One region of the Janthinobacterium lividum genome, then DNA from elsewhere that is predicted to be linked to it. Evidence: predicted binding sites of a transcription regulator. Region 1 holds the regulator's gene; the other holds the start of a gene.
What was found. Region 1 encodes sigma-54, which starts transcription at its own class of promoters, with help from an activator protein. Its sites were predicted from a motif close to TGGCANGNAANCTGCTTT; they were not measured.
Positions count from the first base shown of each region.

Region 2: a site for sigma-54 is predicted at 2,559-2,576, ahead of U0004_RS04545 (TorF family putative porin). Genes of this name have one in related genera too.

Region 1 covers NZ_CP139976.1:809,739-813,960, forward strand. Annotated here, with positions in the region: gene lptC (LPS export ABC transporter periplasmic protein LptC) at 1-167, shown strand, start outside; gene lptA (lipopolysaccharide transport periplasmic protein LptA) at 193-774, shown strand; gene lptB (LPS export ABC transporter ATP-binding protein) at 774-1,529, shown strand; gene U0004_RS03585 (RNA polymerase factor sigma-54) at 1,534-3,012, shown strand; gene hpf (ribosome hibernation-promoting factor, HPF/YfiA family) at 3,082-3,444, shown strand; gene U0004_RS03595 (enoyl-CoA hydratase/isomerase family protein) at 3,580-4,222, shown strand, end outside.
Region 2 covers NZ_CP139976.1:1,016,332-1,020,553, reverse strand. Annotated here, with positions in the region: gene U0004_RS04555 (ammonium transporter) at 1-1,349, opposite strand, end outside; gene U0004_RS04550 (P-II family nitrogen regulator) at 1,361-1,699, opposite strand; gene U0004_RS04545 (TorF family putative porin) at 1,711-2,478, opposite strand; gene U0004_RS04540 (accessory factor UbiK family protein) at 2,749-2,997, shown strand; gene U0004_RS04535 (YifB family Mg chelatase-like AAA ATPase) at 3,108-4,222, shown strand, end outside.

The sequences.
Region 1 (4,222 bases):
ATGAGGAAAGAATGGAAACGGACGTGCCTGTCGATATCCTGACGGGCACCTCGCGCCTCAATGGCATCGGCATGAAAGCCAATAACGCCACCGGCGTGGTGGAAGTGCAGAATGCGCTGCGCATGGTCCTCCCGCCGAAACCGCGCCCGGCCGCGGCGGCAAAATGACAGAATGAAACAAGGAAACCATACTATGAAGAACATCTTGCTGTTGACCGTATTTTCCCTGGCCATCATGGGCGTGGCGCATGCCGAGAAGGCCGATTCCGAGAAGGAAGCCGTCATCACGGCACGCAGTGGCCACGTCGATGACATCAAGCAGGTGCGCACCCTGACGGGCGACGTCGTGCTGGTCAAGGGGACCCTGACCATGAAGGCGGGTCGCGCCGTGATCACGGAAGATCCGCAAGGCTACCAGTTCATTACCTTCTGGGCCGATCCCGGCAAGCTCGCCACCTTCCGCCAGAAGCGCGATGGCGCGGGCGACCTGTGGGTGGAAGGCGAAGCGGAGCGCGTGGAATACGACAACAAGACGGAAGTGGTGAAACTGTTTTCCAGGGCCAAGCTGACGCGCCTGGAAGGCACGAAAGTGACCGACGTGGCCAATGGCGCCTTCATCTCGTATGACAGCCGCAAGGAAGTGTTTGCGATGGAAAATTCCAACAGCGGCACCAGCACCCCGGATGGCGGCAGCGTGCGCATGGTGATCCAGCCGAAAACCAAGGCACCGGCGGCGGAGAAAGCGCCGGCCACGCCCGCGCCAGGAAAGAAATAATGGACAATACTCGTTGCGGCAGCACCCTGATCGTTCGCGGGCTGCAAAAAACCTATGGTAAGCGGCAAGTCGTGCATGATGTCTCGCTGCAAGTCGAATGCGGCGAAGTGGTGGGTTTGCTGGGCCCGAACGGCGCCGGCAAGACCACCTCGTTCTACATGATCGTCGGCCTGGTGCCGTCCGATGGCGGCAGCATCGATATCAGCGGCGTGGACATCTCCAGCCTGCCGATCCACCGCCGCGCGCAGATGGGCCTGTCCTACCTGCCGCAGGAAGCGTCCGTCTTCCGCAAGCTGACGGTGGAAGACAATATCCGCGCCGTGCTGGAAATTCAGACCGTCGAAGGCCGTCCGCTGACGAAGGCCGAGATCGAGGTGCGCCTGGATAAATTGCTGGCTGACTTGCAGATTGAAAAGCTGCGCGAGAATCAGGCCCTGTCCCTGTCCGGTGGCGAGCGCCGCCGCGTGGAAATCGCCCGCGCGCTGGCCACCGATCCCCGTTTCGTGCTGCTCGACGAACCGTTTGCCGGCGTCGATCCGATCGCCGTGATCGAGATCCAGCGCATCGTGCGTTTCTTGAAGGAGCGCAATATCGGCGTGCTGATCACCGATCATAATGTGCGCGAGACGCTGGGTATCTGCGATCGTGCCTACATCATCAACCAGGGCTCGGTACTGGCGTCGGGACGCCCCGACGACATCATCGCGAACGAGTCGGTACGCCGGGTCTATCTGGGCGAACACTTCCGCATGTAAGCCAATGAAACAATCATTGCAGCTGCGCACTTCGCAGCACCTGGCACTGACGCCGCAGTTGCAGCAATCGATACGCCTGTTGCAATTGTCTACCCTGGAATTGCATCAGGAACTAGAGCAATTGCTGACGGACAATCCCTTGCTCGAGCGCCTCGATGATCCGCTCGACCGCTCGCTGCGCCTGCTGTCCGATGGCGCCTTGAGTTCCACGGCAGCGCCGGCCGAAGCGCCGCCCCAGCCGCCAGGCCAGGAAGCGCCCACAGCGCCGGCCGAAGCGGAAACCTTTGACGGCGATGCCGGCGAGGGTCCTGCCGCCGCGGATGGCGGCGACAGCGACTGGAGCGAGGCGAGCCGCGGCAAGGCGCCCGACGACGAGGATTCGCGCCCGCAACTGGAGGCCCATCACTGTACCCTGCGCGAACACCTGATGGAGCAGATGCGCGTGACGGTACTCGAATTGCGCGACCGCGCGCTGGTCGAGCTGATCATCGATGCGCTCGACGACAATGGCTACCTGGAAGAGTCGCTCGACGACATCCTGGCGCGCCTGCCGGAAGAGCTGGAAATCGACGCTGACGAGATGCGCACGGCCTTGTCTCTCTTGCAAAGTTTCGATCCGCCCGGCGTGGGCGCGCGCAATGCCTCCGAATGCCTGGCGCTGCAAATCAAGCGTTTGCCGCACATCGCCATGGTGACGCGCCGCATGGCCCTCGTCATCGTGGAAAAGCACCTGGCCTGGTTTGCCCAGCGCGATTTCAACAAGCTGAAAAAAGCCCTCGATTGCGACGATGAAGACTTGCGCGAAGCGCAGACGGTGATTCGCCAGTGCAATCCGCATCCGGGCGCCGTGTTCGCCTCGGACGTGTCCGATTACGTGGTGCCCGACGTCGTCGTCAAGCGCGCGCGCAATGGCTGGCAAGTCACGCTGAACAACGATGTCATGCCGCGCCTGCGCGTCAATGCCATGTACGCCAACTTGCTCAAGCAGGGCAAGGGCGAGGGCGCCATGGGCGCACAGTTGCAGGAAGCCAAGTGGCTGATCAAGAATATGCGCCAGCGCTTCGACACGATCCTGCGCGTGGCGCAGGCGATAGTAGAAAGACAAAAGAACTTTTTCTCGCATGGGGCCGTTGCCATGCGTCCCCTTGTGCTCCGTGAAATAGCTGATACACTGGGTTTACACGAGAGTACTATCTCGCGGGTAACAACTCAAAAGTACATGCTGACCCCGCACGGCATGTTCGAGTTGAAATATTTCTTTGGTAGCCACGTCGCCACCGAAGCGGGGGGCGAAGCGTCATCGACGGCGATACGGGCATTGATCGTGCAACTGACAGGAGCAGAAGACCCTAAAAATCCTTTATCCGACAGTAAGATTGCGGACATGCTGGGGGAACAAGGCATGGTGATTGCGCGACGTACTGTTGCCAAATACCGGGAAGCGTTGAAAATTCCGCCAGTGAGCCTGCGTAAGTGTTTGTAAGTTTTTTTCGGTTCCTCTGCGGGCCGGATAGGATGGACCGCACGAACCCGATCATCTTTAGGAGTGTGTATGAATCTCACCATCAGCGGACATCATCTCGAAGTGACACCAGCCATCCGTGAATACGTACAAACGAAGCTGGAGCGCGTGAAACGTCATTTCGATCAAGTCATCGATATCGCCGTGATTCTGACCGTGGATAACCTCAAAGAGAAAGAAAAACGTCAAAAGGCTGAAGTCAACCTGCGTTTGAGCGGCAAGACTGTCTATGTGGAAAGCTTGGCGCACGACCTGTACGCCGCGATCGATACCCTGATCGACAAGCTCGATAGGCAAGTGATGAAATACAAAACCAAAGTGCAAGGGCACGGTAAAGAGGCGATCAAGCATCTGCCAGACAACTCCGAGGAAGAAGCCGTCGTCGCCGTCTAAGGCCACCCGCTTCCAGCAGTTGTGATCAACTAAGGGCGCACATCTTGCGCCCTTTTTTGCGCCTGGACCTTTTGAGCGCAATGTTCGCCGCGCAGGGGCTAAAATGTTTGCACTTTCACTTCTTTCCTGCCTGCCATGAGCGACTTCGTCCAGACTTCCATCCGCAACCGCACGGGCCATATCGTGCTCGACCGTCCGAAAGCCTTGAATTCCCTGTCGCTGGAGATGGTGCGCGCCCTGAGCGCGGCCCTGCTGGCCTGGCGCGACGATCCGCAGGTGGACGCCGTGGTGATCCGCTCCAGCAGTGAAAAAGCCCTGTGCGCCGGCGGCGACATCCGTTTCTTTTACGATGCGGGCCTGGCCACGCCGCAAGGCGGCAGCGCCTTGCTGGAGGATTTCTTTACGGAAGAATACGCTTTAAACCATGTTATTCATTTCTATCCGAAACCGTATATTGCCGTGATGGATGGCGTGGTGATGGGCGGCGGCATGGGCGTGGCGCAAGCCGGGCCCGGCAACCGCCTGCGCATCGTGACGGGCCGCACGCGCATGGCCATGCCGGAAGTCAATATCGGCTTGTTTCCCGACGTGGGCGGCAGTTATTTTCTATCCCGCCTGGCCGGCCAGCTGGGCCTGTACCTGGGCTTGACGGGCTTGACGATCAACGCGGCCGATGCCCTGTACACGGGGCTGGCCGATGTCTACGTGCCTGAGGCGCAGATGGGGGCGCTGCTGGACCTGTTCGAATCGACGCGGGGAGATGCCTTGCCGGTGGCTA
Region 2 (4,222 bases), 210 kb from region 1:
GGATCCGCCGACATCTTGTTGGTGACATAGTCGAATACGCCCTGGCCGCCCAGTTGTGGCGCAGCAAACACACCCGTCAGCAAGGCACCGAGGATACCGCCCACGCCATGCACGCCGAACACGTCGAGCGAATCGTCGGCGCCGATCAGGCGTTTCAGGCCATTCACGCCCCACAGGCAGACGACACCGGCCAGCAAGCCGATGACCAGGCCGCCCATCGGGCCGACAAAACCGGCCGCCGGGGTGATCGCCACCAGGCCGGCCACGGCGCCGGACGCGCCACCGAGCATGGAAGGCTTGCCTTTGCTGATCCACTCGCCAAACACCCACGACAGGGTGGCGGCGGCCGTTGCCAGCAAGGTGTTGACGAAGGCCAGGGCAGCCACGTCGCCCGCTTCCATCGAGGAACCGGCATTGAAACCGAACCAGCCCACCCACAGCAGCGACGCGCCGATCATGGTCATCGTCAGAGAGTGCGGTGCCATCGATTCGCGGCCGTAGCCGACGCGTTTGCCGATCATGATGGCGCCCACCAGGCCGGCGACAGCGGCATTGATGTGCACCACGGTGCCGCCGGCGAAGTCCAGTGCGCCTTTTTGCCAGATCCAGCCCGCTTTCAGGGCTTCGCTGGCCGAGGTGGCGGCGCTGGTGATCAGGTCAGGCCCGGTCCAGAACCACACCATGTGAGCCGCTGGCAGGTAGGCGAACGTGAACCACAGCACGACGAAGGCCAGCACGGCGGAAAACTTGGCGCGCTCGGCAAAGGCGCCGACGATCAGTGCGCAAGTGATGGCGGCAAACGTGCCCTGGAAAGCAACGAAGACGAACTCGGGAATGACGACGCCCTTGCTGAAGGTGGCGGCGGCGGCAAACGTACCCTTGGCCGGATCCCAGATACCATTCAGGAACAGGCGGTCGAAGCCACCGAAGAAGGCGGTTTTTTCCGTGAAAGCGATCGAGTAGCCGTAGATACACCACAGCACGATGACCAGCGCGAACACCATGAACACTTGCATCAGCACCGACAGCATGTTTTTCGAGCGCACCAGTCCGCCGTAGAACAGGGCCAGGCCGGGGATCGTCATCAAGATCACCAGCAAGGTGCTGATCATCATGAAACTGGTGTCGCCCTTGTTGGCGACAGGCGCGGCGGCTGGTGCTGCAGCAGCGGGGGCCGGAGCGGCGGCGGCAGGCGCTGCGTCAGGAACCGGCGTGACGGCGGGAGCGGCGACGGCCGTGGTTGTGGCCGCCTCCGTCTTGGCGGGCGCATCGGCAAAGCTTGGCGTGGCAATGCCAAACGCACACAGGCAGGCTATCCCAGCTAGCAATTTTGTTATATTTTTATGCATCAATATTCCCCTTAGAGCGCTTCGTTGCCGGTTTCACCGGTACGGATGCGGATGACCTGTTCCAGGTTGTAGACGAAAATCTTGCCATCACCGATTTTACCGGTACGCGCGGCACCTTCGATCGCTTCGATGGCCTGGTCGACAATGGCGTCATCGACGGCCGCTTCAATCTTGGTCTTTGGCAAGAAATCAACGACATACTCGGCGCCACGGTAGAGTTCCGTGTGGCCTTTCTGGCGGCCGAAGCCCTTGACTTCCGTGACGGTAATGCCTTGCACATTGATAGCCGACAAAGCTTCGCGTACTTCGTCCAGTTTGAACGGTTTAATGATTGCAGTAATCATTTTCATGGCAGTCTCGCTTAAAAGGTTTTGGACACGGTCAGCACGAGACCGGATTTCGCCAGATTCTTGCCGTTCGGAGCCAGCGATACGTTATTGGCCTTGACGGCCGCCAGGGAAACGGTCGCCACGCCGAAGTCCTTGGTCACGCCAATCTTGTAATCGCTGTAGCTGAGAGAATCATTGTGCTCGACCTTCTGACGTCCGACATGCAGGTTCAGCATGTAGCCATCATGCACCTCGACGTTGGCACCCACGTCGAGGTAGCCGCTGTTCTTGCTGTCGGCGACACCGAACAGATTCGTCGTCGAATGCGAGTATTTGACATATATCGGGCCATAGCCGAGTTGGCCGTACAGCTCGAAGGTGTTGGCATTGGTGCTCAGTCCATTCGAGGGATAGAAATAGTACAGGCCGCCCACGTCATAGGTAAAATCCTTGCTGATCTCGCCCCGCTTGCCGCCGTAGATATCCCATTCCAGATTGGTGTCGCCGCCGCCATCCTTGATCCATTTGATACTCGACAACCAGGTGCCCACATACAGGCCCGTCGGGTTATGGGTATAGTCGGCGCCGCCGCTGATGGCCGGTTTCAAGCGGCTTTGCGACAGGCCGCGGTAACGGTAGTCGCTGGTCAGCGCCACGTTATAGCTCACCACGTTATCAGGCACGGCTTCGGCCGCAGCAGGCGCCGCCACTGCATCCTGGGCCATGGCGCTACCGCACATGGCGGTCATGGCCAGCGTCAACGCTGCAGCTAAAGTCATGTTCTTGGACAGATTCTTCATGGCGATTCCCTTTTATTGAACTTTTAAAGCGGTTGAGGTTTAAAATCTTGGCTGGAGATCACAAAGCGTTCATACCTTCTTTAGCAGAATACGTGCCAGCTCCATTGCCACCTTGACAGGTGCGTTTCCGGCCACACATACCCTACAAGCCTCTGGGCATGCGGGTACGGGCTGCTAAAGCATTGTGAATTTGCCCAGATTCGCACCAGATTAACGCCGCTGTGCACCGCAATGGTGCGATGCACAGGCCGCACCATAAAAGGACTGACCATGGACATGAATACCTTCTTTAACGATTTGCAAGGCAAGATCCATCAAGCCATCGAAAACTCGCCGGCCAAGGATATCGAGAAAAACGTGAAGTCGATGATGACCCAGGGCTTCGCCCGCCTCGATCTCGTCACGCGCGAGGAATTCGATATCCAGGCGCAAGTACTGGCCAAGACCCGCGCCAAACTGGACGCACTGGAATTGCGCCTGATCGAACTGGAAACGCGCCTGAACGACACCAAGGCGTAAACTGCGGCCGGCAGGGCCCGTTATTGACGGCCTTGCTGGCATACCTCAAGCCTGGCGGCGTTTCTAGCGCTAGACTGATCCTGCCCGCGCCCGCGCTACAGGGGAGTCTGATGAGCCTGGCCGTCCTGAAAAGCCGCGCCCTGGCCGGCATGGAGGCGCCCGAGGTAAGTGTCGAAGTCCACCTTGCCAACGGCTTGCCTTCGTTTACGATTGTCGGCTTGCCGGATACGGAAGTGAAGGAATCGCGCGACCGTGTTCGTGCCGCGTTGCAAAACTGCGGCTTTGAAATGCCGGCGCGGCGCATCACGGCCAATCTGGCACCAGCGGACTTGCCCAAGGAATCGGGCCGCTTCGACTTGCCCATTGCACTGGGCATCCTGGCCGCCTCCGGCCAGTTGCCGGGCGATCAATTACATCACTATGAATTCGCGGGCGAACTGTCGCTCTCAGGCCAGTTGCGCCCCATCCGCGGCGCCCTGGCCATGACCTTTGCCATGCAGCGCAACCAGTCGGGCGCGCCACGCGCCTTCATCCTGCCGCAGGCAAACGCGGACGAGGCCGCTCTCGTCGGCGATGCCTGCATCTATCCCGCCCACAGCCTGCTCGAGGTCTGCGCGCATTTTGCCGCGCACGCCAGCCAGAACGCCCTGCAACGCCACCAGCCCGTGCTGGTAGCGCACGCTTTTCCGTATCCCGACTTTGCCGACGTGCAGGGGCAGCAGCAGGCGCGGCGGGCACTGGAAGTGGCGGCAGCGGGCGGTCACAACGTCTTGATGGTGGGGCCGCCAGGCGCAGGCAAGACCATGCTGGCCAGCCGCTTTCCCGGCGTGCTGCCGCCCATGAGCGATGAAGAAGCGCTGGAATCGGCTGCCGTGCATTCGCTGGGCGGCCACTTCAAGGTGGAACACTGGAAACGGCGGCCCTATCGCTCCCCGCACCAGACAGCATCCGGCGTGGCACTGGTGGGTGGCGGCAACGTACCGCGCCCGGGAGAAATCTCGCTGGCCCACTGCGGCGTGCTGTTTCTCGATGAAATTGCCGAATTCCAGCGCCGGGTACTCGATGTGCTGCGTCAGCCCATGGAATCGGGCGTGATCAGCATTTCACGCGCGGCCCGCCAGGCCGAGTTTCCTGCCCGCTTTCAACTGATCGCCGCCATGAATCCCTGCCCGTGCGGCTATCTGGGGCACGCTTCCGGCCGCTGCCGCTGCACGCCAGACGCCGT